DNA from 3 places in the Limnobaculum parvum genome. Region 1 is predicted to be linked to each of the others. Evidence: predicted binding sites of a transcription regulator. Region 1 holds the regulator's gene; each other region holds the start of a gene.
The links. The regulator CRP, encoded in region 1, controls carbon source genes, mostly activating them, when cyclic AMP is high. The targets are predictions, from matches to a motif close to ATGTGANNNNNNTCACAT.
Positions count from the first base shown of each region.

Region 2: a site for CRP is predicted at 2,304-2,321, ahead of serA (phosphoglycerate dehydrogenase). Genes of this name have one in related genera too.
Region 3: a site for CRP is predicted at 3,945-3,962, ahead of HYN51_RS08860 (ABC-F family ATPase). Genes of this name have one in related genera too.

Region 1 covers NZ_CP029185.2:3,348,878-3,359,234, forward strand. Annotated here, with positions in the region: gene HYN51_RS14125 (ABC transporter ATP-binding protein) at 1-1,755, shown strand, start outside; gene HYN51_RS16420 (hypothetical protein) at 1,934-2,086, shown strand; gene HYN51_RS14130 (LysE family translocator) at 2,132-2,734, opposite strand; gene HYN51_RS14135 (hydrolase) at 2,836-3,816, shown strand; gene HYN51_RS14140 (YheU family protein) at 3,813-4,061, shown strand; gene HYN51_RS14145 (phosphoribulokinase) at 4,146-5,015, shown strand; gene crp (cAMP-activated global transcriptional regulator CRP) at 5,312-5,944, shown strand; gene HYN51_RS14155 (YccS/YhfK family putative transporter) at 6,015-8,105, shown strand; gene argD (bifunctional acetylornithine/succinyldiaminopimelate transaminase) at 8,345-9,565, opposite strand; gene manD (D-mannonate dehydratase ManD) at 9,894-10,357, shown strand, end outside.
Region 2 covers NZ_CP029185.2:706,585-716,941, forward strand. Annotated here, with positions in the region: gene HYN51_RS02540 (oxidative stress defense protein) at 1-508, shown strand, start outside; gene HYN51_RS02545 (LysR family transcriptional regulator ArgP) at 516-1,409, opposite strand; gene rpiA (ribose-5-phosphate isomerase RpiA) at 1,559-2,218, shown strand; gene serA (phosphoglycerate dehydrogenase) at 2,508-3,740, shown strand; gene HYN51_RS02560 (5-formyltetrahydrofolate cyclo-ligase) at 3,801-4,388, opposite strand; RNA gene ssrS (6S RNA) at 4,426-4,609, opposite strand; gene zapA (cell division protein ZapA) at 4,713-5,042, opposite strand; gene HYN51_RS02575 (YecA/YgfB family protein) at 5,341-5,916, shown strand; gene pepP (Xaa-Pro aminopeptidase) at 6,377-7,693, shown strand; gene ubiH (2-octaprenyl-6-methoxyphenyl hydroxylase) at 7,690-8,871, shown strand; gene ubiI (FAD-dependent 2-octaprenylphenol hydroxylase) at 8,883-10,091, shown strand; gene HYN51_RS02595 (tetratricopeptide repeat protein) at 10,118-10,357, opposite strand, start outside.
Region 3 covers NZ_CP029185.2:2,138,901-2,149,257, forward strand. Annotated here, with positions in the region: gene ilvD (dihydroxy-acid dehydratase) at 1-1,139, opposite strand, end outside; gene HYN51_RS08850 (MFS transporter) at 1,180-2,451, opposite strand; gene HYN51_RS08855 (tetratricopeptide repeat protein) at 2,981-3,721, opposite strand; gene HYN51_RS08860 (ABC-F family ATPase) at 3,984-5,582, shown strand; gene rhlE (ATP-dependent RNA helicase RhlE) at 5,702-7,108, opposite strand; gene HYN51_RS08870 (Bax inhibitor-1/YccA family protein) at 7,387-8,088, opposite strand; gene HYN51_RS08875 (flavodoxin family protein) at 8,248-8,826, opposite strand; gene moaE (molybdopterin synthase catalytic subunit MoaE) at 8,996-9,448, opposite strand; gene moaD (molybdopterin synthase sulfur carrier subunit) at 9,462-9,707, opposite strand; gene moaC (cyclic pyranopterin monophosphate synthase MoaC) at 9,704-10,213, opposite strand; gene moaB (molybdenum cofactor biosynthesis protein B) at 10,222-10,357, opposite strand, start outside.

The sequences.
Region 1 (10,357 bases):
AACGCTACCTTCCCTGCCAATTGGGCTTTATCATGGGTCAATCAGGAAACGCCAGCATTAGATATTCCCGCCATTGAGTATGTTATTGATGGCGATCGGGAGTACCGTCGGCTTGAACATGCATTAGCTGAAGCTAATGAAAAAAATGATGGTAATGAAATTGCGTCACTGCACGGTAAGCTGGATGCCATACAAGCATGGACTATCTATCCCCGAGCTTCCAGCCTGCTACACGGTTTAGGCTTCTCTCAGGAGCAATTACAGCAGCCGGTAAGTGCTTTTTCCGGCGGCTGGCGTATGCGTCTGAATCTGGCTCAGGCTCTGCTTTGTCGCTCCGACTTACTGTTGCTCGACGAACCCACCAACCACCTCGATTTAGATGCAGTTATCTGGCTGGAGAAATGGCTAAAAAGCTATGAAGGAACACTGATCCTGATTTCTCACGACCGAGACTTCCTTGATCCTATCGTGGATAAAATTCTGCATATCGAGCAGCAACAGTTGTTTGAGTACACCGGTAACTACTCCTCCTTTGAGCGTCAACGCGCCACTAAACTGTCACAACAGCAGGCACTGTATCAAAGCCAACAGGAGAAAGTTGCCCATCTGCAAAGCTATATCGATCGCTTTAAAGCTCAGGCAACCAAAGCCAAACAGGCACAAAGCCGAATTAAAATGTTAGAGCGCATGGAGCTGATTGCGCCTGCTCACGTTGATAATCCTTTCAGCTTTAGTTTTCGTCAGCCGGAAAGCCTGCCTAATCCTCTGCTGAGAATGGAAAAAGTCAGTGCGGGTTACGGCGATAAAACCATTTTGCAATCCATCAAGCTGAATCTGGTACCCGGCTCACGTATTGGTTTACTGGGGCGTAACGGTGCAGGTAAATCGACGCTAATCAAACTGTTGGCGGGAGAGTTAGCCCCTCAACAGGGAGAGATTGGTTTAGCTAAAGGCATCAAACTGGGTTACTTCGCCCAGCATCAGTTAGAAACCCTTCGCCCCGATGAATCGCCATTACAACACCTCAGCCGTCTGGCGCCGCAGGAATATGAACAGCCCTTACGAGATTATTTGGGCGGTTTTGGCTTTCGCGGCGATAAAGTCAGCGAAAATACCGAGCGCTTCTCCGGAGGAGAAAAAGCCCGTTTAGTGCTGGCATTAATCGTCTGGCTACGCCCAAATCTGTTACTGCTCGACGAACCGACTAACCACCTCGATCTGGATATGCGTCAGGCTCTAACCGAAGCACTGATTGATTTTGACGGCGCTCTGGTCGTGGTTTCCCACGATCGTCATTTACTGCGTTCTACTACCGATGAGCTCTATTTAGTTCATGACAAAAAAGTAGAGCCTTTCGACGGCGATTTGGAAGATTATCAGCAGTGGTTAGCCGATCTGCAAAAACAAGAAATGCAGCCGGAAGGTAGTGATAAAGAACCTACCGCTAACAGCGCCCAAGCACGTAAAGATCAAAAACGCCGTGAAGCAGATTTTCGAACTCAAACTCAACCAATTCGTAAAAAGATCGATAAGCTGGATATTGAGCTAAACAAGCTGGCAAAACAGCTTAGCGATATTGAACTGGCCCTATCGGATACCGCCATTTACGAGGCGGATAAAAAAGCTGAACTCACTAAACTGCTACAGCAGCAGGTTAGCGTGAAGTCCGCTCAGGAAGAAACTGAAATGAGCTGGCTGGAACTACAAGAGCAGTTGGAAGAGATGACCGCCAATTTTAATCAAGGGAATGATTAAGAATTAATAGCAGAGGCGGTGATATCATCGCCTGAGACTGCTGACAAACCTAATAAATCAGCATCTGCGAATATTCTGACCGTAAAAACAATGTGCTTATATCTACACCGATAACGGTCAGTAAACCGTCTGTACTCAGCTACGGAGCACATTGGGCCTGGCCGGGTTAGGGGCAGCTATGAAACACCTTATGGTGTTTCACCCTGCGGGCCAGCGCTGTTCAACCGGGCTTTTCCTGTTTGTCGTTGGCTTACGCCAAGTCGACCCCAACACCCGTCCCTCCCAACGATTGGCTATCTTAAAGTACAAAACTGAACTATCAGAAATATGAGCGGCAATGGTAAGTACCGCTTTGGTTAATTATGTTCCGATTTCGCTACAACCAAATAAGCGCCACGCAGCCCGCCGTCAAAATACCCATGGTTATATTAAAAATCGCCCACGATTTGCGGCTTTGCAGTAAACGACCAATCGCGGAACCAAAACCCATCCAGATAAAACCAGCCACCAGATTCACCATAAACATCGCAATGCTGATGGCAATCACCGATGCACTATACATGTCACCAGCCAAGCTGTAGCTAGCAATTGAGCCAATACCCATCAACCAGGCTTTAGGATTCAGTGCCTGTAACAATAATCCCTGATATAGCCGAACCGGTTGTGCTGTTCCTTTCTCTGTATCCAGCTTCTCATAGCGAGAAGTCGCAATTTTCCATGCCAGCCAAATCAGATAGAGACTACCTGCAATTTTCAGCGCTAAATGCAACGAAGGATAGGCGATCACCAGCGAGCCAACACCTATGGCAACTAGCAGCAACAGTAATTGCATGCCAATCATAATGCCAAACATCAACGGTAAAGAGCGGGTAAAACCAAAATTAGCAGTCGAAGAGGTGAGTAACATATTATTCGGCCCCGGTGTAACTGCCGCTATCCATAAAAACATCGACATAGAAAGAAACCAACCTAACGCCATTCTGTATACCCCTTTACCAGTAAGAGATGTTTAATCATTCCATTCAAGCTAGCAGTGTGATATTGATCGCACAAGACCCCAAGAGTGAATTTAATTTTGTTATGGATGCACAATTTCGGCCCATACCGGGCACCGCTAACCCACACATACAAACTCTATTACCTCGGATTATCCGCAGAAAAATTAGCCTGAAACCGGTGTGGCAGCGTCTGGAACTTCCAGACGATGATTTTCTCGATATCGCTTGGAGTGAAGATCCTCACCAAGCGAAACATAAGCCTCGGCTCGTGTTATTTCACGGTTTAGAAGGCAACTTTTACAGCCCTTATGCCCATGGTTTGCTGGCGGTTTGTCGTCAAAATGGTTGGCTGGGAGTTGTCATGCATTTTCGCGGCTGTAGCGGTGAACCTAACCGCAGCCCTCGCGCTTATCATTCGGGTGAAACCAGCGATACGCGCTTTTTTCTCAACTGGTTGCAAAATACGTTGGGAGAAGCTCCTACTGCAGCAGTAGGCTACTCGCTGGGTGGCAATATGTTAGGGTGTTATTTAGCAGAAGAAGGCGACCAAGTTCCACTTGAGGCGGCGGTGATTGTCTCCGCTCCGCTAATGCTCGATCCCTGTTCACGTCGACTGGAACAAGGACTGTCGAGAGTCTATCATCGATATCTGCTTGGTCTGCTAAAACAGAGCACCAAACGCAAGCTTGTCCGCTACCCCGGTATTATGCCGCTGCCCGATTTATCACTGAAAAATATTCGCTCAATCCGTGAGTTTGATGACGCTCTCACCGCACCATTACATGGATTTAAAGATGCCACCGATTATTATCAAAAGTGCAGCGCCCTGCCGGTATTACATCAGATACGTATTCCTTTGCTAATTATACATGCCAAAGACGATCCTTTTATGTCACCGGATGTCATTCCTGAGCGGAACAGCCTGCCGGAGAATATCGAATATCAATTAACCGAACATGGCGGGCACGTTGGCTTTGTCAGTGGCACATGGAAAAAGCCGCAGATGTGGTTGGAGCATCGCATCCCTGAATGGTTAACCCACTATCTGGAGAAAAATAAATGATGATCCCGTGGCAGCAACTGGCTCCCGAGACGCTGGAAAGTATTATCGAATCGTTTGTTCTGCGTGAAGGTACCGATTACGGAGAGCATGAAAGATCATTACAACAAAAAGTGGACGATGTTAAGCGTCAGCTAAAAAGCGGTCAGATAATATTAGTTTGGTCAGAGTTACATGAAACCATCAATATTATGCCCAAAGATCGGTTCAGTGATGATATGGAAGAACAACCTTATCCGGAGTATTGATTTCTTGGAATAAAATTTTGTGACATCCCGGCACCAATCCGACTATGCTCTGGTAATAACCATGAGAATTAAGGAATCAGGTTAATGTCAGCAAAACATCCAATCATTGCAGTTACCGGTTCCAGCGGAGCCGGTACTACCACCACTAGCTTGGCCTTCAGGAAAATATTTCAGCAGTTAAGCTTAAATGCCGCACGTATAGATGGTGATGCCTACCATCGCTATACGCGCCCAGAGATGGATGCGGAAATCCGTAAAGCCAGAGAACAAGGACGTCATATCAGTTATTTCGGCCCCGAAGCTAACGACTTCGCTCTGCTGGAAAACAGCTTTATTGAATACGGAAAAACCGGAAACGGACGCACACGTAAGTACTTGCATACTTATGATGAAGCCGTTCCCTATAACCAGACACCCGGTACATTTACCCCCTGGCAACCCTTACCAGAAACCACCGATCTGCTATTTTATGAAGGACTACATGGTGGCATCGTCACTGCGAAACATAATGTTGCCCAACACGTCGATCTGCTGGTTGGCGTTGTTCCTATCGTCAACCTAGAGTGGATACAAAAACTAATCCGCGATACGGTGGAGCGGGAGCACTCCCGGGAAGCCGTGCTGGATTCGGTTGTCCGCTCGATGGACGACTATATCAATTACATCACCCCCCAGTTCTCCCGAACCCATATCAACTTCCAGCGCGTACCCACCGTTGATACCTCAGATCCATTTTCTGCGAAGAGCATTCCAACTATGGACGAAAGCCTCGTGGTTATTCACTTCAGGGGGCTGACAGGCATTGATTTTCCCTATCTACTAGTCATGTTACAGGGTTCATTTATCTCCCAAACAAATACCTTAGTAATTCCGGGGGGGAAATTGGGACTGGCGATGGAGCTAATTATCACACCCTTAATACAACAATTATTAGAAGGCAGAATATTAGAATAGAAAAGTGAGGGTAAAACAGGCGAACAACCCGATTCAGCGCCGCTTAGCCCTCATTTTAGCAAGACAACACGAGACTCTTGGTTCAACCTGTGTTAAAACCATAGGGTGGGTATAATAGATAAATTAGAGTTCAATCAGGCTGATGCAACACCAGCCCACAAACACCTCTATATTCTTTTTTACATCAGTTATAATAGCGCCCACTTGGCAAGTTATATGCTTCGGGGCGGATAAGATTTTCGGCAAGCTTCTCGCTTTGCTGTGTTGGGCAGTGACTACAAAGAGGATAACAACAAATGGTTCTCGGCAAACCGCAGACAGACCCTACTCTCGAATGGTTTTTATCTCATTGTCATATTCATAAATATCCATCCAAGAGCACACTTATTCACCAAGGTGAAAAAGCAGAAACTCTTTACTATATTGTAAAGGGTGCCGTAGCCGTTCTAATTAAGGATGAAGAAGGTAAAGAGATGATTCTCTCCTATCTCAATCAAGGGGACTTCATCGGAGAACTTGGCCTGTTTGAAGAAGGTCAGGAACGCAGTGCTTGGGTCAGGGCAAAAACAGCATGTGAAGTTGCTGAAATTTCATATAAAAAATTTCGCCAGCTCATTCAAGTTAATCCGGATATTTTAATGCGTTTATCCGCTCAGATGGCTAGCCGCTTGCAGGTTACCTCTGAGAAAGTAGGAAGTCTTGCCTTCCTTGATGTTACGGGCCGTATCGCACAAACATTACTCAATCTGGCTAAACAGCCGGATGCAATGACTCATCCAGACGGTATGCAAATCAAGATCACCCGTCAGGAAATTGGTCAAATTGTTGGATGTTCCCGTGAAACGGTAGGACGTATTTTAAAAATGCTGGAAGATCAGAACCTGATTTCCGCTCATGGAAAAACTATCGTTGTCTACGGGACCCGTTAACTAATAAAGAGAAGCGGACATGTTTACGGCCTCCTGAAGCCATGTCCGCTCCCCTTTTCCCGGGAGACCTATGTGGCGACGAGTTATTTATCATCCAGAAGTCAACTATGCTCTCCGCCAAACTCTGGTTCTCTGTTTGCCCGTGTTTCTGTTTTGGCTATTAGGCGATCTACCAACCGGCTTTTTACTTTCGCTTGTTCCTGCCTGTTGCAGCATTGGTGGTCTCGATACTCCCCATAAACACTTTTTCAAACGACTGGCTATCGGTGCCACGTTGTTTGTTATCAGCAGTGTATTATTGCAGTTTCTTCTGTTGTGGTCTGTTCCGCTGCCGCTATGCATGCTTATTCTGACGCTATTATTTGGCGTGACGGCTGAAATCAGTCCTCTTTATGGACGGTTAATGCCTGCAGCATTAGTGACCGCCATTTTTACGCTCGGTATGGCAGGCAATTTACCCATTTGGCGAGTGGCTCTATTATTTGTCATTGGTACTGTCTGGTATGGTTTGTTTATCCGCCTGTGGTTTCGGCTTTGGCAAGAACAACCCATGCGAGAATCACTCAGCCTGCTTTACCGGCAGTTGGCGTATTATATGGATGAGAAGTACAGCTTACTTACTCAACATACCGACCCGGAGAAGGCGCTCCCTCCATTACTATTACGCCAGCAGCAAGTGATGGATACCATCGCGTTGGTTTACCAACAAATCTATATGATTACCAACCTGAAACACCCTCGCCATCGGCGATTAATTCAGGCGTTTCAGGTTGCTCTCGATTTACAGGAACATATTACCGTTAGCCTGCATCAACCCGGCGAAGTACAAAAACTGGTTGAGCAGAGCCAAGCTGAAGCCGTTATTCGCCATAATGCAAAAACCATTAGCCACCGTTTACAGATTTTAGCTGATGACATTCTCTACCATCGCCGTCCGGTCCCATTCAACATGAATAGTGACCTATCCGCCTTGGAAAAAATCGCCCATCACCATCCGAATAATCCCGTTGGCGCTTTTTGTTACTACCATTTTAGCCGTATCGCTCACTTACTTAGCCGCCAAAAACCGCTATATAACCGCACGTTGATGCCAATACAGAGTCATCTCCCTTTTCTGCTGGCGCTGAAAAACTATTGTTCACTTAAATCTGTCGCATTAAAAAACGCGGCTCGCATTGGCATCACACTAGCCGCTGGTGCTGGAATTGGCCTGACGCTTAATCTTCCCAAACCCTACTGGATACTCATGACCATTATGGTGGTTAGCCAGAACGGCTATAGTGCCACCCGAATACGTATTCAGCACCGCTCGCTGGGTACCATGATTGGGATTCTTGCTGGTGGCGCCATTCTTCATCTCTACTACTCTCAAAACCTGATGTTGGTGCTAATGCTGGTACTGACGTTTTGTTCCTATTTGATTGTGCGTAAGAATTATGGAATCGCTGTGATTGGTTTTACGATTACTGCGCTCTACACCCTACAGATTATCTCCAATAGCGGTATGAATTATCTGCTTCCTCGTATGATAGATACGGTCATCGGTTGTATTTTGGCGTTTGCCAGCAGCTTATGGTTATGGCCTCAATGGCAAAGTGCCACGTTGCGTAGAAATGCCCACAGCGCTCTGGAAACGTATCAACAGCACCTGCGTCAAATATTTAATATGACTAATGATGTAGCGGAACTCGCCTATACCCGAATGAAGGTTAATCAGGCTCACAATACTCTTTTTACCGCATTGAATCAGGCCATGCAGGAGCCGGGCTTTAATACTCGCTACTTGGCCGATATGCGCCTGTGGGTTACCCATAGCCAGTTTTTGGTTGAACATTTAAATGCAATGACAACTATCGCTCGAGACCAATATGTGTTGGTTCCTACATTGGCGCAGGAGTATTTAAACGCCTGTGAGATCCTGATTCAGACCTGCCAACAGCGCCTAGAATATGATGGTCCCAGCGGGGATAACAGCATATTGCCCATTGTAGAATCCGAGGATAACGATGAGCTATCAGAGACCTCAATGGAAAAACATATCGAGCGGATACTGGCGCATCTTACGACTATGCATACTATTTCGTCACTGGCGTGGCAGCAAAGGCCGCATCATGGAATGTGGTTGAAGAGGAAATTGAGGGAAGAAGGAGAGGCGGACTAGGCCCAACACGTCCTGACGCTAGATACGATGGTCTTCCGGCCAGTCACAAAGACAATATGTACCCTCTCATTTTTACGGCCGAAGGGCTTAAACTCCGGCGCAAGATAATATCTTGAATATCCTCTGAAACTCTCTCTATTTCAGCGTGATGACCGCTTGTCATCACGCTGTTTAAGATACAAATAGCGGCAGCCGCTAATGCCGCTAATTAGGAAGAACGTTTAAACTAACGGTCAATGCTATTTAACCTCAACCATTTGCTTCACCGCTTTTTCAAAGCGTGCCATTCCTTGTTGTAGATCATCCTCGGGAATGACCAGAGAAGGGGCAAAACGGATAACATTAGGGCCAGCATTGAGTAGCATCAGGCCATTTTCTACTGATGCCGCAAGAAATTCTCGCGCCATACCCTGATAATTTGGCTGTAGTTCAGCACCGATGAGCAGCCCTAAGCCGCGAACATCTGTAAATACATGATAACGTTGATTAATCTCTTCCAAACGGGTGACAATGTACTCATAACGTGATTGCACACCTGACAACACTTCTGGCGTATTGATCACATCAAAAGCCGCTTCCGCTACGGCACAGGCTAACGGGTTGCCGCCATAGGTTGTACCGTGAACCCCGGGTTCCATCACTTGCGCCACTTCATCGGTGGTTAGCATCGCGCTAATCGGGAAACCGCCTCCCAATGCCTTGGCTGAAGTTAAAATATCCGGAACAATGCCGTATTGCATGTAGGTAAACAGTGAACCGGTTCTGCCCATCCCAGACTGTACTTCATCAAATACCAATAGTGCTTTATAACGATCGCAAAGTTCTCTAACCCCCCGCAGAAACTCGGCGTCGACAGGTGTAATTCCACCCTCCCCCTGAACCGGTTCCAGTACGACAGCACAAGTGTGGTCATCAATAACCGCTTTAACCGCATCCAGATCGTTAAAAGGAATATGTATGATATCCGCTGGCTTTGGGCCAAAACCATCAGAATATTTAGCCTGGCCACCAACGGAAACAGTAAACAGCGTACGACCGTGAAAGGCATTATTGAACGCAATAATTTTTGTTTTATAAGGGCTATGGCGAGTAATGGCATAACGGCGAGCCAGTTTAAACGCGGCCTCATTGGCTTCAGCACCAGAGTTAGCAAAAAACACCCGGTCAGCAAAAGTTGAATCAATCAGTTTCTGGGCCAGTCGCAAAGCAGGTTCGTTGGTAAACAGATTACTGGTATGCCAAATCATCTCACCTTGGGTATTCAGTGCCTTAACCAAAGCTGGATGACAATGTCCCAGCGCGGTAACGGCAATACCGCTAGAAAAATCGATATACTCGTTTCCTTGCTGATCCCAGACCCGACTCCCCTTACCTTTTACCGGCACAAACGTTGCTGGCGCATACACGGGTAACATAACGTTATCAAAAGTATTGCGATTAACTGATGTATTACTGTCCATAAAACTTGACCTATTGATTTCACCGCGAATGACTCCACACTACCAAAATTGAATATAAAATCAATTTGTATAAATAAAAATACCAATAAAATCTGCTTACCATTTAATAATAAAATAATTATTAAAAAATCCGTAATAAATAATAATTCATAATTAATAAATAACTAGTCATTAAACATCATAAATTCCACGGTGATTTCGGTCACATATCTCAAACTTTCCCGCCATTAATATTCTAGACCTACTTGTATGGTAGTTAATCCATGAGTATCTTGTGTTCACTTTCTATACCGAATTGGTTCTATTTTTCCGTCAGGATGAATGCATTATGAAAATCGTAAAAGCTGAAGTTTTTGTTACCTGCCCGGGCCGTAACTTCGTTACCGTCAAGATCACTACCGATGAAGGCATTTATGGCGTTGGTGACGCCACCCTCAATGGCCGCGAGCTCTCCGTTGCCTCCTACCTTAAGGATCATCTTTGCCCACAATTAATTGGCCGAGATGCCCATCAAATCGAAGATATCTGGCAATTTTTCTATAAAGGCGCTTACTGGCGTCGTGGTCCGGTCACCATGTCCGCCATCTCCGCCATTGATATGGCACTATGGGATATCAAAGGCAAAGCAGCCAATATGCCGGTTTATCAACTGCTCGGTGGCGCATCACGCACTGGGGTCATGGTGTATTGCCATACCACCGGCCGAACCATTGATGAAGTGTTGGAAGACTACGCTAAGCATAAAGAGATGGGCTTTAAAGCCATTCGCGTTCAATGCGGCGTGCCGGGAAT
Region 2 (10,357 bases), 1.2 Mb from region 1:
TAAATATATGGAGTTTCTGGAGAAAAACGGCATCGTCAAAGCTGATATTGATGCGGCTAATATTCAAACTCGGTTGGAATATAACTATCCAAACAGCAACGACAGCAGCAAAGTGGTAAAAGACTATGCGGCGGTTCGTCAGGTTAAGGTAACCGTTCGCCAACTGGATAAATTGAACACGCTGCTGGATGGCGCATTAAGCTCAGGTTTGAATGAGATCCGTGATATCACGCTGGGCGTAACTAAAGATGACACCTATCGTAATGATGTGCGCAAAAAAGCGGTTGAGAATGCAAAAATACAAGCCGAAGCGTTAGCAAAAGACTTTGGCGTGAAGCTGGGGCCGGTATTTAGCATTCGCTATCGCGCTGCTAACCCAATGCCTGTGCCGATGATGCGCGCTTATAAATCTGATGCTGTCTCTGCCAGCGGTATTGATGAAACATACCAACAGCAGAGCATCAGCTTTAACGATCAGGTTGACGTGGTATTTGATATCCAACGTTAATCGCGGATTAGATTTGTCTCAATACCTGACGCCCGTAACTTAACAGGGCGTCAGTCACTCCCCGCATAATCTTACTTTCTGGCGAGAAACGATGCCAGTAAAGCATCCGTCGTTGGCACAGGCCCGGCGTCAAATCCATCAACTCACCGTTAGCCAGTTCCCGTTCAATTTGCAGGTGTGGGATCATACAACAAGTCGTACCCTGTTTTGCTAACTGCACAAAGGCTTCTGAAGAGCTAACGATATGACAAGGTACGCTGCCCGGTGGCAAATCAAAGTTCTGCTGTAAAAAGGCCTGATGCATATCATCCAGATGATCAAACGCCACGGCGGGCGCTTTAAGTAATGCCGTGCGAGTCACCCCATTAGGAAAATAGCGTTCCGCAAAGTCGGGTGATGCCACAAAGATATAGTCCAATGCTCCTAACTGATCCACCAAACAGCGCGGCAGGGCCTGAGGCTGAATACTCACTGCACCAACCACTTCCCCTAAACGTAAACGTTCCTGAGTGCGAGTTTCGTCTTCAACCTGTAGGTTTAAACGAATCGGCGAGTCAGACAATACGGGTTTCAGCGCCGGTAATAGCCAAGTTGCCAAGCTATCGGCGTTAACGGCGAGGGAGAGCTGTAACGGTGAATCTGCGCTGCCTTCATCACTGAGCCATTCGTCTTCCAATAGCTCGACCTGATGCAATAGCGCCAGCAGCTTCTGCCCTTGCTCGGTTGGACGGGGGGGAACGGTACGGATGAGTAATGGTTGCCCATACAAGTATTCAAGTTGTTTAATGCGTTGAGATACGGCTGACTGCGTAATACATAACTTTTGTGCTGCACGTTCAAACCCGCGCTCACGGATAACGGCATCCAGCGCCTGAAGTACACGATAATCTGGGCGTTTCATTCCTAAGTATTCTCCGTTTGAATCAAACCGTCTCTCTAACACTATGCCATACTTTTTTGATTGTCGTATGTTTCTGACAGGTTTAACTGTTTTGCCTCGTGGGTTACTCTATAATAATCACATTTTCGACAACGTAGGTAGATTTCACTATGACTCAAGATGAACTGAAAAAAGCAGTAGGTTGGGCAGCGCTAAAGTATGTGCGTCCTGGGACCATTGTCGGTGTAGGAACTGGCTCAACTGCTGCGCATTTCATTGATGCGTTAGGTTCAATAAAAGATCAAATCGAAGGGGCGGTTTCCAGCTCTAATGACTCAACGGCTAAACTGAAGAAGTTGGGAATCCAGATTTTTGACTGTAACGATGTGGACTCACTGGATATCTATGTTGATGGTGCCGATGAGATTAATGGTCATATGCAAATGATTAAGGGTGGCGGTGCGGCGCTGACCCGAGAGAAAATCATTGCGGCGATTTCTCGTCAATTTATCTGTATTGCGGACAGCTCTAAGCAGGTTGATATCTTGGGGGCCTTCCCTTTGCCAGTGGAAGTGATCCCTATGGCCAGAGCTTATGTTGCCAGAGAGTTGGTCAAACTGGGCGGTATGCCAGAATATCGTCAGGGTGTAGTTACCGATAATGGCAATATCATTCTGGATGTACATAATCTGAGAATTATGGATGCGGTAGCGATGGAGAATAATATTAATAACATCGCGGGTGTGGTAACCGTCGGGCTATTTGCCAACCGTGGTGCCGATGTGGCGCTGATTGGTACACCTGATGGTGTGAAAGTGATCGAATCGTAATGAGATCGCCTCGAATTTTATATAACCCTATAAAATTCGGGGAAATATTCAAAAATTATTACATATAATTAAAAAAATATTAATTTGGTGATATATATCACACTTGGCATTTTTATAACGTTAACAAGCTGCCCGCCCCTATCTGGGGCAGAATAAACCACCTAAATTAAAACATTCACTTACGCCTTCTACTGATATATAAGCAATCGATTGTATTGCCGTAACTTCTATTTTTGATATGTTGGTTAGACAGGGTCTATATAATAATCACTAGGGCAAGGTTCAGCAGATGGTAAAAGTATCGTTAGAAAAAGAGAGAATTAAGTTTCTCCTGGTGGAAGGTGTTCACCAAAGTACGGTTGATAATCTGCGTGCTGCGGGTTATACCAACATCGAGTACCATAAAGGTGCATTAGACGATGAAGCGCTTAAAGTGGCAATTCGTGATGCACATTTTGTCGGTATTCGTTCCCGCACTCATTTAAGTGCAGACATTCTGGCAGCAGCAGAGAAACTGGTTGCCATAGGTTGTTTCTGTATCGGTACCAATCAGGTTGATCTGCATGCGGCAGCTAAACGTGGTATTCCTGTGTTTAATGCGCCATTCTCCAATACTCGTTCCGTTGCAGAGATGGTGTTAGGGGAAATTCTACTGTTACTGCGCCGTATTCCTGAAGCTAACGCCAAGGCTCACCGCCGTGAGTGGTGTAAGCTAGCGGTAGGTTGTTTTGAGGCCCGTGGTAAAAACCTGGGGATCATCGGTTACGGCCACATCGGCACCCAACTGGGTATTCTAGCGGAATCTATCGGTATGAATGTGATGTTCTACGATATCGAGAACAAGCTACCGTTAGGGAATGCATCTCAGGTGCGTCATTTATCTGACCTGCTAAATATGAGTGATGTGGTGACGTTGCACGTACCGGAAACTGCCAGCACCAAGAATATGATGGGGCATAAAGAGCTGGCGCTGATGAAGCCGGGCGCAGTACTGATCAATGCTTCACGGGGTACGGTGGTGGATATTCCAGCACTGTGCAGCGCATTGGAGAGTAATCATCTATCTGGCGCGGCGCTGGATGTATTTCCAACCGAGCCTGCAACCAATCAGGACCCGTTTGAATCACCATTAACCGCGTTTGATAATGTGCTGTTAACGCCGCATATTGGTGGTTCGACTCAGGAAGCTCAGGCTAACATTGGTACTGAAGTGGCCGGTAAGCTGGCAAAATATTCCGATAATGGCTCTACCCTTTCTGCGGTTAACTTCCCGGAAGTTTCCCTGCCGGCACCGAGTGAAAATGTTAGCCGCTTGCTGCATATTCACGAAAACCGTCCAGGGGTTCTGAATCAGATTAACCATATCTTTGCGGAAGAGGGCATTAACATTGCTGCTCAGTTCCTGCAAACCAATAACGATATTGGTTACGTGGTGATTGATGTGGAGACCGATCGTTCAGATGAAGCGTTGGAGCACATGAAATCGATTCAGGGCACTATTCGTGCAAGATTGTTGTTCTGATAGCGATTGATGGTGAAGAAGGCGGCTAATCAGCCGCCTTTATTCTTTCCGGCATAGAATTTACCAATTCCAGTCGCGAGAAGGGGTAACAATTTCCGGTAGAGGGATATCCCAATCTTCATAGGGTAATGCGTCGACTTGCTGGCAATCGTGGGCAATCCCGATAGGATAGGAGCCGCTGTTACGCCAGTGTTTCAACGTTCGGTCATAGTAGCCACCGCCCATTCCTAAACGATTTCCCTGAGCATCAAAGGCAACCAGCGGAGTGATAATGACATCCAACTGTGACACGGGTAAAACTGATTGAACGTTAAGCCGAGGCTCTCGAATTCCAAAAGGGTGAGAAATCATCGGGGTTTCTGGGGTGTAGTGTAAAAACAGCAGATGACCAGGGCTAAAAGGATGAACAACCGGTAGGTAAAGAGACTTCTTTTGCAGCCAAAGCGCCTGAATCAATGGGTGAGTATCAATTTCGCCATCAAAAGAGAGAAACAAAGAGATATGCTGGGCCGTTTTGATTTTAGGATGATGGCACAGTTTTTGACACAATGTCTGAGCGGCTAAGTGCTGTTGTTCTTGCGTTAAACTATTGCGTAGTTGGCGTACTTTTCTTCTGAGGATTTGACGTGCAGAAATCTCAAAGGTCATACCGGATACGCTTATATCAAAGGATGAACAGAGAAGAGAGGACTCCGAGGTGCCGTCCCGGGCTGTAACCCTTGAACCCTTGGTTCAAGGTGAACGTGAATTTACAGCTATTAGGCTTCCCGGACGGACCGGGCATGCACACAAATTGTAAGAATCCACATTCTGTTGGTTTGAAATATCGGCTCAGGGGACTGGCCCGATAACGCGCACCTCAGAGAATTTTTTCAGAAACCGTACATGACGTTTTCTATTATTCTTGGTTAGTTAATATGTTTACCAACCACACATTAACTATAACAACATTTAGAAAAGAGTATATGGGATTTATTCAAATTTTGCACCCTGCCGTTTCGATATTAGATTCTGTTCGACCAAGGCTTGTTCAATTGTATGTTGTAACGTACGAATCCGTTCTTCCATATTTTTAGCATAATCATCGGTTTTATTTTTTTCCTGAGCCAGCTCATAGCTGATATTCAGCGCAGCAATGAAAACCAATTGTTCTGTATTGGTCACGCGAGTACGGACCTTCAAGTCCTTTAGTCGTTGACTTAAGTCTTCCGCAGCCTTATTCAGAGCCTCTTTTTGCTCCGGCGGGCAGTTTACCCGTAACGATCTGCCGAAAATTTGTAAATCTACCGGTTGTGCTGACATGTCACCTTCCTGCCGAATTTTGACCTGTGCTCTTTGTATGGAAAACCCAGAGGACCCAATCAACTAAGAGACGAATAAATAAAACAGATATCACTAATCTAACAAACTACGGCCATTATACCAAACTATCGCTTTGTGTGGGGCGGTACCTTCAGACTATGATTAAACGATAGATAATCACCCTTGGAAGACACGGGGATAAAGTACTTAAGATATATGCCTTTTATGGAATCGGATCTGCGGTTGATGGTAGCATAGTGTTAACTTATCTGACCTTACCTATGGTGGTGAATCATTCATGATGACCGAGAACACGCTTCCCTCTTATCAAACCCTGAATACAACGTTGGCACAGCATCATGTCGGGATGACTGCGGCAGAAATGCACGGCCTGATTAGTGGTTTATTGTGCGGTGGCAGCAATGATAGCAGTTGGACAGTAGTGGTCCATGATTTGACCAATGAAGGCATCGCGTTTGGTTATCCACTGAAGGATATGGTGACGCAATTATATGATGTGACCAAGCAGGATCTGGAAGATGAAGGTTTTGACTTCGACTTGCTATTGCCCGATGACGAAAGCTCAGTTTTTGAACGTATTGATGCCTTGTCCGGTTGGGTTAACCACTTTTTGCTGGGGCTGGGAATGATGCAGCCTAAGTTAGCTCAGGTAAAAGGAGAAACCGGAGAAGCGATTGATGACCTGCGTAATATCGCTCAGTTGGGGTATGAAGAAGATGAAGACCAGGATGAGCTGGAGCGCTCGCTGGCAGAGATTCATGAGTATGTAAGAATGGCGGCGATGTTGTGTCATAACGAGTTTGTTGGGGTGGGGGTTCCGGTGCAGGGAGCTGGGAAGCCGACGCTGCATTGATATTCTGATTTTTCTGAATGTCAGGCTCGGTGTAGGTTTCGCCGCCTTTGATGTAGTGCTTATCCCGGCAGCAGAGCCGCTCCCTACGTCGCTCCGCCTTGGCCAACATCCATATTGGCCGTGCTACTTTTTTATTGGCTGAGGCAACATTCGGATGCTTTAACCTGAAGGGCAATATATAAAAAATAAATGCCTGAATGAATCACCTGACTAGGCAGTTAGCATTGCTAATCGTAGGGAGAGGCTGTCGTGGGGGGCTTCCGGCTGAGCACAACGGTGATATACGCCACATCGTTTTTACGGCCGGAATATCTACCGAGGCAAATAGTAAACGATGTTAATCGGAGGGCTAGGCCGACGCCCTCCAAAGCTAAGTACAAACGGTCTTCCGGCTGGAATATCCACAACAATTACATTAAGAATTTAATATCAACCTGAACGCGAAAGGACAGCCACTATGATCACATTATCTGAATTTCAGCGTCGCCGTCAGGCTCTACTGTCGAAAATGGTGTCAGGGAGTGCGGCGATTATTTTTGCTGCGCCAGAAAGAACCCGCAGTGCTGATTCTGAATATCCTTTCCGTCAAAATAGCGACTTCTGGTATCTCACCGGTTTTAATGAACCTGAAGCCGCATTGGTGTTGATTAAAAGTGATGAAACTCACAGCCACAGCGTGCTGTTTAATCGGGTGCGTGATTTAAACGCGGAAACCTGGTTTGGTCGTCGTCTTGGGCAGGATGCGGCTCCGAAAAAACTGGGCGTCGATCGCGCTCTGCCTTACGATGATATCCACCAACAGCTTCATTTACTGTTTAATGGCCTTGATGTGGTGTACCACGCTCAGGGGCAGTATAACTATGCAGATAGCATCGTATTTATGGCGCTGGATATTTTACGTAACGGTAATCGCCAGAATTTACGCGCACCGGCAACCATGACGGACTGGCGTCCGTGGCTGCATGAGATGCGTCTGTTTAAATCACCGGAAGAGATTTCGGTAATGCGGAAAGCGGGTGAGATAACGGCTAAAGCCCATACCCGAGCGATGGAACGATGCCGCCCCGGTATGTTTGAATATCATCTTGAAGCGGAAATTCACCACGAGTTTACCCGCCACGGCGCTCGCTACCCGGCTTACAACACCATTGTTGGCGGTGGAGAAAATGGCTGTATTCTTCACTACACTGAAAACGAGTCACCGCTGAAAGAGGGTGATTTAGTCCTGATTGATGCCGGATGTGAATACTCTGGTTATGCGGGTGACATCACTCGAACCTTCCCCATTAACGGCAAGTTTAGCCTGGCACAACGCACCATTTACGACATCGTATTAGCTTCTCAGTATAAAGCGATTTCGCTACTTACTTCAGGGAGCAGTATTCGTGATGCCAATGAGCAAGTGATCCGCATCATGTTACAAGGGTTGGTAGAAGCAGGCGTACTGGAAGGTGAGGTGGAACAACTGATGGCGGACAAAGTTCATCAGCGCTTCTATATGCATGGACTGAGCCACTGGTTGGGACTGGATGTTCATGATGTGGGTAGCTATGGCTCTTCTACCCGCGATCGCCTGCTGGCGCCGGGAATGGTACTGACCGTAGAGCCGGGGCTGTATATAGCACCCGATGCAGATGTACCCGCGAAGTTCCGCGGTATTGGTGTTCGTATCGAAGATAATATTTTAATTACCGAGCAGGGTTGTGAAATTCTGACGGCGGGCGTGGTGAAAGATCCCGATGATATCGAAGCCCTGATGGCAGGATCACGGCAATGAACTCGGTGATTATTGTTGGCGGCGGCATGGCGGGAGCAACGCTGGCTTTAGCGTTGTCGACGCTGAGTAAAGGCCGCATCCATATTGATTTAGTGGAAGCGGTACTGCCGGAGAATGCAGAACACCCCGGGTTTGACGCTCGCGCCATTGCGCTCGCTCAGGGAACCTGTCAGCAACTGGCTCGCGTAGGTATTTGGCCCGCACTGGCGGATTGTGCAACGGCGATTAAAACGGTTCTGGTCACCGATCTCGGTCATAGCGGCATGGTAACATTGCGGGCGGATGACTATGCTCTGCCTGCGCTGGGGCAAGTGGTTGAGCTGCATGATGTTGGCAATCGATTGTTTTCGCTGCTGAAAAAATCATCCAATGTGACATTGCACTGCCCGGCTAAAGTGGTAGAGACCCAACGTGATGCCTCCCATGTTCAGGTTACGCTGGATAATGGTCAGCGCCTGTCGGCTGCGCTTTTGGTGGCGGCAGATGGTTCGTTCTCCTCTGTGGCTACCTCGTTGGGTATGGCGTGGAGCGAAGAGGACTATCATCAAATAGCGCTGATCGCGAATGTCACTACTGCCTTACCGCATCAGGGAAAAGCCTTTGAGCGTTTTACGCCTCAAGGCCCCTTGGCGTTGCTGCCGATGTCAAAAGGGCGCATGTCGCTGGTGTGGTGTATGGAGCAGGCACAGCAACAGCAAGTCATGGCATGGGATGAGCACACCTTTGTTAAACAGCTACAGCAGGTTTTTGGCTGGCGGCTGGGAGAAATCGTTTCAGCCGGGCAGCGAACCAGCTATCCGCTACGTTTACGCACTGCGCGTCAGCCGGTGAGCCATCGTTTGGTACTGGTTGGCAATGCCTCACAAACCGTTCATCCTATTGCTGGGCAGGGGTTCAATTTAGGGCTACGTGATGTGATGTCACTGGCTGAGATTTTATCTCAGGCGGTCGAACAGCAGGAAGACCCAGGCAGTTATGGTGTTTTGCGCCGTTATAGTCAGCGTCGCCAGCCGGACCAACAGGCGACAATTGGCCTGACGGACGGTTTGATTCACCTGTTTGCTAACCGTTATAGGCCACTGGTAGTGGCAAGAAATCTTGGATTAATGGTCATGGACAGCTGCGAACTACTCCGGCTGCCTTTAGCGCACAGAACCCTTGGCTGGGTTAAACGATAGGACAATCGTTCATGCACTCTTATGATGTAGTTATTGCCGGCGGCGGCATGGTTGGGCTCTCTCTGGCTTGTGGATTACAGGGCAGTGGCCTGCGTATTGCCATTGTTGAGAATCAATTGCCAGATGAATCTCTGTCTACCGATCCAAGCCTGAGGGTTTCTGCGATCAATGCTGCCAGTGAACGTTTTCTTGATTATCTCGGCGTATGGAAAAGCATTGAGGCTTTACGTCTTAGCCCTTATTCAGCCATGGATGTTTGGGATCGCGATAGCTTTGGCCGTATCGCTTTTAAGGCAGAAGATTACGGTTATACCCACTTGGGGCATATCATTGAAAATGATGTGATTCATAAAGCGCTGTGGGATAAAGCCAATAGCAGTGGTGATATTACCCTGCTGGCCCCAGCTCGACTTAAACAAGTGGTTAGAGGTGAAAACGAAGCGTTTATTACTCTGGAAGATGGCCGGATGTTGAGTGGCCGTTTGGTCGTCGGTGCGGATGGCGCTAACTCATGGGTGCGTCAACATGCGGATATTCCCCTGACATTTCGCGATTATGGTCATCATGCCTTGGTGGCAACCATTCGCACTGATGAGCCTCACCAACATTGTGCTCGTCAAGTATTTCACGGTGATGGCATCTTAGCTTTTCTGCCGCTATGGCAAACGGACCTATGCTCGATTGTCTGGTCGTTACCGCCGGAAAAGGCCGAGCAAATGAAAAAAATGGATAATCAGCAATTTAATCATCAGCTCGGCATCGCGTTTGACAACCGGCTCGGGCGTTGTCACGTCGTGAGCGACAGAGCCATATTTCCTTTAACGGCTCGCTATGCGCGCAGTTTTGCCGCCCATCGGCTGGCACTGGTTGGCGATGCGGCACATACCATCCATCCTTTGGCCGGGCAGGGCGTGAATCTTGGCTTTATGGATGCCGCCTGCCTGATAGAAGAGATTCGGCGCTTACAGAAACAGGGCAAAGATTTAGGCAATTATCTCTATTTGCGGAAGTATGAGCGTAGCCGTAAACAGAGTGCAGTCATGATGCTGGCTGCAATGCAGGGTTTCCGGGGTGTGTTTGATGGCGATCATCCGGCGAAAAAGCTGTTTCGGGATATCGGACTGAAACTGGCGGATACGCTACCGGGAGTAAAACCGCATTTGGTTCATCAAGCCATGGGATTACGTGATTTACCGGATTGGCTGGCAAGCCCGTTATAGGGCATTGCCAGTTTTATTTTTGGTGATTAAGCCTTAGTCTGTTGGCTATGCCACTGGGCTAAGGCATCGCGAACGCGACCAATCATTTCAGTCCATGATTTCTCATCGCTGTGGCGGAAGAGACGCATTGACGGATACCAAGATGAGGTTTCCTGTCCTTCAATCCAGCGCCAGTCAATAGCAAAGGCCGGGAGCATCACCCAACAGGGTTTATTCATGGCTCCAGCAAGGTGAGCTACGGACGTATCAACGGTAATCACCAGATC
Region 3 (10,357 bases), 1.2 Mb from region 1:
CCTTTCTTGGTGGCTGACTCTGGTTTTCTGATCACCTCTTCCGGCTTCACTTTATGGTTAGCCAGATAGCCCTGATTACGTTCGAAGAAACCCGATTGCTGTAGCATATCTAGGTTATCTCCCAGTGAACGTCCGGTTACCGTTATGACGTCCAAATCCAGCTTGTCGCGCAGTAACCATTGAATCATCGGTACGCCACCGGCAAACCAAAACAACTCGGTTACATACTCACCGCTTGGCTGAATATTGGTGAGATAAGGAATGTCGTGATTAATACGGTCAAACGTTTCCGGTTTAAGTTCCCAGCCCAGTTCATGGGCTATGGCGGGCAAATGGATCAGCGCATTGGTGCTACCGCCAATGGCGGCATGAACTTTAATCGCATTCTCAAACGCGGCTGGCGTTAGTATTTTTGCCGAAGTGATATTCTTCTCCGCCAGGTACATGGCCTGATGACCCGCAGCACGCGCTACTCGGCGAATTTCTGACATAGTGGAAGGCATGATAGCGCTACCCGGTAACGCCATACCTAAGGCTTCAGACATACACTGCATGGTGCTGGCAGTTCCCATAAACTGGCAGGCACCGGCGGTAGGACAGCCGCACTGCTGATGCGCTTCCACCTGCTTCACGCTAATCTCGCCTTTCTTCAGTTTGGCTGTCAGTCCGCCTAAATCAGAGGTACTCATATTTGGAGCCGGGCGCATAGAGCCACCGGGAATATGAATCAATGGCATATCCAGACGCGCGGCCGCAATCAGATGGGCCGGAACTGACTTATCGCAACTGGAAATCAGCACGGCACCATCATACGGCACGACGGATGCATGGATTTCCACCATATTGGCAATCGCTTCCCGCGAGGCCAGAATATAGTTCATCCCATCATGCCCCTGCCCCCAGCCGTCACAAATATCAGTGACGTGGTGGCGAACCGCACGCCCACCGCTTTCATGAACGCCCAGCATGGTTTCATAACCCAGTTCATTGAGATGAAAGCTTCCCGGATGGCTTTCGCCATAGCAGTCATCAATCAAAACCTGAGGTTTCTGGGTATCTTCTTTGCTGTAGTTCATCCCCATACGTAGTGCATCTAACTGCGACCATAAATCACGAGCGCCCTGACATTTCTGTTTCATTTTGTGGTTCCTTTATTTAAATTCATCACGGTATTACGGATTATTTTTTAGGTGGACGGGCGGTAATCGCCGGCAGCGTAAACAGTAGGAATACCGCTATCATTAAGGCGGCAACCAGAACGAACATGCCCGCCGTCTGGCTAACGGTCATGGTTAACAAACCAACCAGATATGGGCCAATAAATCCGCCAAGATTACCTAATGCGTTGATGGTTCCACGTACGCCGCCTAATACATTGGATGGGAACAGCAGTGGAGGAAGCGTCCAGAACGGACCGGCGTAAGCCTGTAAGAAGAATCCACACAGCACCATGACGCCATAAGAAAGCCAGATACTCTCTTTCAGCAACAGCGAAAGGGTTAAACAGATGGCAAAACCGACCAGTGGAATCGCGGTATACAGGCGACGGTTCATGGTCTTGTCACACCACTTAGCGATATAGTATTGACCGAAGATACACAACACATAAGGCGCTGCGGTCAACATCCCTACCATAGTCATACCGCTACCGGTCAGGTTTTTAATCAGATTAGGCATCCACAGCGCAAAACCATAGAACCCAACCTGAACAAAGAAATAGATACCAATCAATTTCCACAGATTTGGACTGCGAATAATGGTACTGATACTGGCTTTATCATCAATGGAAGCGCCCATTCGGTCCTCTTCCAGCTTTTTCTCAATCCACTCACGTTCGCGCGGATCCAGCCATTTCGCCTGATGAGGATGGTCAGAGACTAGCGGCATCCAGACAAACAGCAGTGCCAGTGACAGTACCCCTTCAATGATGAACATTTCACGCCAACCGTGCAGTTCGATTAGCCAGCCGGACAGCGGGCCAGTGATAATGGAGGCAACCGCTAGGTTCATCTGGAAAAAGGCAATCGCTCTGGCCCGTTCTTCGTTAGGAAACCAGTGACCAATCAATGCCAGAATGGCCGGATACACGCCACCTTCAGCCACCCCAAGAATGAAGCGGATAATTAATAACTGAGTCGGGTTTTGCACAAAGCCGGTTAGCAGCGCAAATCCTCCCCAAGCGATAATCGTCCAAGCAATAAACTTCTTGGCGCTGTAGCGCTCTGCAATATGCCCGCCGGGTATTTGCAAAAAGATATAACCGATAAAGAAAATCCCGGCCACTAGCCCGGCAAACGATGCTGTCATGCCTAAATCTTTATCCATACCACCAGCAATACCGATAGCGATATTGGTTCGGTCCATATACGCCACGATATAGACCAAAATGGTTGCCGGGATGATATGCATCCAGCGTCCTTTAGGAATAGGTTTACTTGAATCTGTGCTCATTACTATGTTCCTTGGTTCAACCGCTAAATGATAAAAAAACGCGAGTACATCAGTTGTTTGTTATTCATTGTTACGCAACTAAGTTCTATATACAGAACATATATTCAATATACAGAACAATATTCGTCGCGCTGTATAAAAGAGTCAATGGGGTAACTTATGAAAGTTAAATATCTGTGAGCTGACGCAACTTTCACCATTCTGAGGTTGACGGCACATTATTTGGGCGACAAAATTCCCACATAAAGAACAATGGTTCTTTATGAAGAACAAATAATTGACATGGACAATGTTGAGGTGGCTAACAATGAGGAACAAAAAAGTAAGGAATGCAGCGGAGACGGTTTATACAGTAGCGCGCATAGTGGGCTACTGTATAGATACAAAATAGATGAAAAATAGATACAAAAGTTAATCGTGGGGAGAAGCCTGTCTTCGCGTCATCGCAGCTAAAGCTAAATCGACAAATTCGTCAGCGCACTTATGCCGTAAATATCAGCTATTTTATGAAGTAAAAAAGATCCCAACATCACCCCAGCGCCTTCAACGCCTGATTTACTTTCGTCAGCCACTCTTTATGCATTTTACGATAGTGCGGTTTAGCTCGGCGAGCTATGACGGCGATGGTTTCCAACTGCTGCTTCGCTTCCTGCTTATCGCCCTTTTCGCTCAGCAGTTGATAATAACGAAAGCGCGCTTCTGGCCCGGTGTAGTACTCGATCAGTACCCTGAATTCATCTTCGGCCTTATCAAGATCGCCCGTTTGCTGCAACGATCTGGCATACAGCAAATGACCATCCTGAGAGCGATAGTCAGGATTAGCACTAATTAATACTTCCAGCGTTTTCTGGCAGGAGACCGGATCGTGGCTGTCAAACTGCGCCTGAGCCAGCTTAACTAAAATATCAGGATCCTGTACAAAGATACCGGTTAACGCTTTTTGATAATTAGCTGCCGCTTCCTGCGGTCTGCCAATGCGTAATAGCTCATCGGCTAAACGTACATAGTTTTGACTGGTTTCGGTGATCACCAATTCATCACGCAACATACGCACATGACGTTCCGGATCCATTTTATCCTGAGCTTTACCCATCAGGCGTTTACCATCACGGCTACCTAATAGGTCTGGTAATAAGATTGCCAGTGCATAGACGGCACAACCAATACCCGGTAACCCAATGATAATATATAACCAATAACGCTCCTGCCCGGTTTTCACCGCATGAACACCACACATGATTTGAATAAAAACGACCAGAATGACCGGCATTTCAGCACTCCCTGCCCAAAATAACAACTAAACTGACAACATCATATTGATGAGACTGCTATCTGACAATGATTTCTGTCGATAAACAAAATAAAATAGTGAAGCATGAAACTAATTGGTATGCCGTTTTCTATTTATAGAATTTAATTTCTCATAATCCCCAAAACACCCGGAATAAATAGTCTGCTCACAGGATGCCTAAACCGCCACGATCTGTGGCATAATGTGCCTAATATCACACTTTCAACTATGAGTATTCGTTTTGTTAATTAGCAATAATATTACTATGCAGTTTGGCTCCAAGCCGCTGTTTGAAAACATTTCAGTCAAATTTGGCGGTGGTAATCGCTACGGTCTAATTGGTGCTAACGGTAGTGGTAAATCCACTTTTATGAAGATTCTGGGTGGCGATTTAACCCCTTCTGGCGGCAACGTATTTCTTGATCCTAATGAACGTCTGGGTAAACTGAAACAGGATCAGTTTGCCTACGAAGAGTACAGCGTATTGGATACCGTCATTATGGGCCACGCTGAACTTTGGGAAGTAAAAGAAGAACGCGATCGCATCTATAATCTGCCGGAAATGAGTGAAGAAGATGGGCTAAAAGTCGCCGATCTGGAAGTTCAGTACGGTGAGATGGATGGATATACCGCGGAGTCCCGCGCCGGTGAACTTCTGTTAGGTGTCGGTATTCCGGTAGAACAACATTATGGCCCAATGAGCGAAGTGGCCCCCGGCTGGAAACTTCGGGTATTGCTGGCTCAAGCGCTATTTGCCAATCCAGATATTCTTCTGCTCGACGAACCAACCAACAACTTGGATATTGATACTATCCGCTGGTTGGAGCAAACGCTAAACGACCGTAACAGTACCATGATCATCATTTCCCATGACCGTCACTTCTTGAATATGGTATGCACCCATATGGCCGATTTGGACTACGGCGAGCTTCGTGTCTATCCGGGTAACTATGATGAGTATATGACTGCATCAACTCAGGCTCGCGAGCGCCTGCTGGCAGACAATGCCAAGAAAAAGGCACAAATTAACGAATTGCAATCTTTCGTTAGCCGTTTTAGCGCCAACGCGTCTAAATCCCGTCAGGCCACTTCCCGGGCACGGCAGATTGATAAAATTCAGTTGGAAGAAGTTAAAGCCTCCAGCCGTCAAAATCCATTTATCCGTTTTGAACAAGATAAGAAACTGTTCCGTAATGCGCTGGAAGTGGAAAACCTGTCAAAAGGTTATGACGGTAATACCCCACTGTTTAAGAACATCAATCTGATGTTGGAAGTAGGCGAAAAAGTGGCTGTACTAGGTACCAACGGTGTGGGTAAAACCACCCTGCTGAAAACCTTAATCGGTGAACTGACGCCAGAAGCCGGTCGCCTGAAATGGTCTGAAAACGCCAATATTGGCTATTATGCTCAGGACCACGCATCCGATTTTGAAGTCGACATGACGGTATTTGACTGGATGAGCCTGTGGATGCAGCCTAATGATGATGAGCAATCGGTGCGTAGCGTATTGGGTCGCTTATTGTTCTCTCAAGATGATATTAAGAAATCGATAAAAGTACTATCCGGTGGTGAAAAAGGCCGCATGCTGTTCGGCAAACTGATGATGACTCGCCCTAATATTTTGATTATGGATGAGCCAACCAACCACTTAGATATGGAATCGATTGAATCACTGAATATGGCGCTGGAACTCTATCAGGGAACGCTGATTTTCGTCTCTCACGACCGTGAATTCGTTAGCTCGCTGGCAACGCGAATTATTGAAATCACACCGGAGAAAGTGACCGACTTTAGCGGTAATTATGATGATTATCTCCGTAGTCAGGGCATTAATAACTGATTAACCGGCCTTAAATAACAAAGGCCACCTCATATGAAGGTGGCCTTTTAAATAGATAAGTTAAAAAGCCATCCCAACAACAGACAGCCTTTCTACATAAATCACATCAACAACAATATTTAGCTACCCGCTGACTCAGAACGACGAGCACCCGCGAATGAAGCGCGTTTTTGCTGCGCTGGCTTATCCGAGCGAGGCTTTTGGCTGCGAGGCTTGTTGTCACCCCTACCCTCAGTTTTGTTGCCCCACGGGCTATTATCACTGCGGCCCGCAGATTGGCCAGCCGCCGGGCGAGCGCGTCCTGAATTCGGACGTCCACCTTGCCCTTGTCCTTGCCCCTGACCTCTACCCTGACGACCATTAACGATCGGCTCAGCTTTAATGGTTGGATCTGGCTCATAGCCCGGTAAGGCAATACGCGCAATTTCAAACTTCAGCAAGCGCTCGATATCGCGCAGCAGTTTATGTTCATCAACACAAACTAAAGACACCGCTTCTCCAGTACATTCTGCACGGCCGGTACGGCCAATACGGTGAACATAATCTTCCGGTACGTTTGGCAACTCATAGTTAACTACGTGAGGCAAATGGTCAATATCCAGACCACGGGCAGCAATATCAGTGGCTACCAGCACGCGGATCTTACCATTTTTAAACTCGTCCAACGCACGGGTGCGAGCACCTTGGCTTTTATTACCGTGAATGGCTGAAGCGGTAATGCCATCTTTATTCAGTTGTTCCGCCAAATGGTTAGCACCGTGTTTAGTACGGGTAAACACCAGCACTTGTTGCCACTGCCCTTCACCAATCATTTGTGACAACAATTCACGTTTACGTTTTTTATCAACAAAGTGAACTTTCTGGTCCACCAGTTCGGATGGCGTATTACGTTTTGCCACTTCTACAGAAGCAGGGTTGTGCAATAATTTCGACGCTAACCCTTTAATTTCATCAGAGAAGGTGGCGGAAAACAGCAGATTTTGACGCTTGGCAGGCAGTTTAGCTAACACACGACGAATATCGTGAATAAACCCCATATCCAGCATACGGTCAGCTTCGTCCAGTACCAGAATTTCGACTTTAGATAAATCGACCGCATTCTGATGCTCCAGATCCAACAAACGTCCCGGCGTTGCCACCAGCACATCCACGCCACTACGCAGTTTCATCATCTGTGGATTAATACTAACACCACCAAAAACCACCATCGAACGAATATTTAAATGGCGACTGTAGTCACGCACATTTTCGCCCACCTGAGCTGCCAGCTCACGGGTTGGCGTCAGAATCAGTGCCCGTACCGGGCGACGACCACGAACAGCTTCGCCGCTTGCGCTTAAGCGCTGTAATAGTGGTAGGGTAAAACCCGCGGTTTTACCGGTACCGGTTTGCGCGCAGGCCATTAAATCACGGCCAGATAAAACAACAGGAATCGCCTGCTGTTGAATAGGCGTCGGATCGCGATAACCCTGTTCTTCAACCGCGCGCAAAATATCGGCACTTAAGCCGAGTGAATTAAAAGACATATAAGGAAAAACTCCAGACTCGCCCGGCAAACATTCCGTAGAGGAATAATCGTTTGCTACGGTCCTGACGAGATTATTATTACGAGGTATGACGTTGAGGCATTACCGCGAGGTATATGGCGTAGACCGAAGTACGCCGGATGTTGTCAGTATAACAGAACTTCCATCAGTTAGTGTAATTATTCGAAATAGCCATAATTAACGACGCATTAGCAATCTTTTAAAAACAATAAGGGCGCAAAATCGCGCCCTTATAAAATATTATATTACCGATAATATTAGCGACGGTCGCCTAAAATACGCAGCAGCATTAAGAACAGGTTGATGAAGTCTAAATAAAGGGTCAGAGCGCCCATAATAGACGACTTACGGTAACCTTCTCTATCATCAATAGAAACATGCTCACCAATCGCTTTCAGTTTTTGCGTGTCATATGCCGTTAAACCAACAAACACAATCACACCTATATAGGTGATCGCCCAAGTCAGCGCCGAGCTCTTAAGGAAAATATTCACCAGCGAAGCCAGAATAATACCAATCAGCCCCATGACCATCATGCTGCCTAACTTGCTTAAGTCGCGCTTGGTGGTATATCCGTACACGCTCATGGCACCAAAGGTACCGGCAGTAACAAAGAACGTACTGGCAATTGAGCTGCTGGTATAAGCAATAAAGATACTGGATAAGGTCAATCCGGTCAGAACCGAATAGAGCATAAACAACGTTGTGGCTAAAGCGCCGCTAATGCGGTTAAGCATACCGGACAGGAAAAACACGACGCCCAGTTGCACAATAATCAGACCGTAAAAGGTAATATTGCTGGAAAAAATGAATGACTGAAGCGCAGTTCCGGTAACGAACCAAGCAGTAAATGCAGTCAATAACAGACCGCAGGTCATCCATCCGTAGACCTGAGCCATAAACGCCTGAATACCGGTATTGGCGTGTTCTACGATAGTACCGTTGTGACGTGGATCCATTAATTTTGTCCTTCTTATCTCATAAGTCAAAAACAGGGGTGAAAACAACTAAATTTACCCAAGGTTATCACATATTATGACACCTGATGGCAAAAATAATTTCGTAATGTCTGGTAAAGATAGAAACCCCGCCTCTTTAACCCGACACCTGAGTCTGGTTTACACTCTTGACCAACGCTGCGCTAGCTGGGCAATACGCTGACCAAACAAACGAGCGGTTTCCAATTCACCCGGCAACGGCGCTTCTTCTACCGAGGCATCTGCTGGAGAAACCGTCATCAGCCCGGAAACACCGGCAATATAGTTGACATCCTGACGGGTTGCCGCTTTGGTATTCGATGGCAGCATTCCCATACCCGCCCAGATACCACCGTGCTGCTGGGAAAGGTGAAACATGTAGTCCAGCGTACTGAGCTTGTCACCATTCATACTGGCGGAATTGGTAAAACCTGCGAACAGCTTATCTTTCCACAACAGTGCAGACCAAGGCTTAGAAGATGCATCGGCAAACTTCTTAAACTGCCAGGAAGGTCCACTCATATAGGTCGGGCTACCAAATATGATGCCGTCGGCTATCGAAAGAATAACCCATGCCTGTTCTGATAAATTCCCTTCCGCATCGATGGGCAATATATCAACCTGTGTGCCACTGATTTCCATTGATCCTTTTGCTACTGCTTCGGCAACTTTTGCCGTATGTCCGTATCCACTGTGATACACCATTGCTATACGTGCCATCAATACCTCGTCGAAACCCAAAAAAACAAAGCCTGCCCTGAACATCAGACAGGCTTCTATAACCCAGAAATTATATCATTGTCAGCAGAAATTGTGATGTGGATTAAGGTGACCGTTCGGCATCAAACCTCGCCCTGCTTGTTTTAGCATGATGAATATCGCAGATTAATTACCAGCGCTCAGCCGCTTGCTTGTCGCTGTTACGGGACTCAACCCAGCGGTCACCTTCCTGAGTCGCTTCTCGTTTCCAAAATGGCGCTTTGGTTTTCAGATAATCCATAATGAATTCGGCAGCTTCAAATGCAGAACTACGGTGGGCACTGGTTACGCCGACAAACACAATTTCATCACCGGGAAACAGTTCGCCAATTCGATGAATAACGCTAACGCGTTGTAAAGGCCAACGCTCACGAGCTTGCTCGACAATCTCAGCCAGTGATTTTTCCGTCATTCCCGGATAGTGCTCAAGGGTTAGTGCACTGACGCTATCACCTAAATTATGATTGCGGACTTTACCCGTAAAGGTAACCACGGCCCCATCGTCATCACACTGGGACAACCACTGATACTCATCGCCAACCTGAAATGTAGCCGGGCTTACGGTAATGCGGGTGTTATTAATCTCTGACACACCATCACCCTCCGGTAACCGGTGGAAAAAACGCCACCTCATCACCATCAACAATGGGATGATCGGCGGTCACCAACGTCTGATTAACCGCCATCAGCAACTTGCCTGGCTCCAACGCCAGCGGCCATTTATTGCCACGAGTGCACAGCGCCTGACGCAGCGCCTCTACCGTTGGGTATTCCGCTGCGAGCTCCAACTGTTCGGTTCCAACCAACTCTCTGACCTGAGCAAAAAATATCACTTTAATCATGATGTTTTACCTTCCCTTGCCATCGCCCCATCCTCTGCCAAAAAGTCGCCGGACTTACCGCCGCTTTTCGCCAACAGCCTTACAGGGCCAATCACCATATCCTTCTGGACGGCTTTACACATATCATAAATCGTCAGGGCCGCTACCGAAGCGGCGGTTAATGCTTCCATCTCAACCCCGGTTTTCCCCGTCAGACGACAGCATGATTCAATACGAACCCGATTACTCTCGGGTAATGCTTCAAGGGAAACTTCCACCTTACTCAGCAAAAGCGGATGGCAAAGAGGGATCAGTTCCCAAGTCCGTTTTGCAGCCTGAATACCGGCAATGCGCGCGGTGGCAAACACATCACCTTTATGGTGGCTGCCCTGCATAATCATCGCCAGCGTTTCCGCTTTCATCTCAACAAAGGCTTCTGCTCTCGCTTCTCTGACCGTTTCACTTTTTGCTGAAACATCCACCATGTGCGCTTCGCCAGAAGCATTAATATGGGTTAATTGTGACATGTTGTGACTTATCTCTGTTTTTTGCTCAAGTGAGGTAAAAAATTACAGGGTCTATGGCGGGCATCAAGCTGTTCAACAATAATGCGCTCCCATGCCATTTTGCAGGCATTGGTAGAACCGGGAACCGCAAACACGATGGTTTGA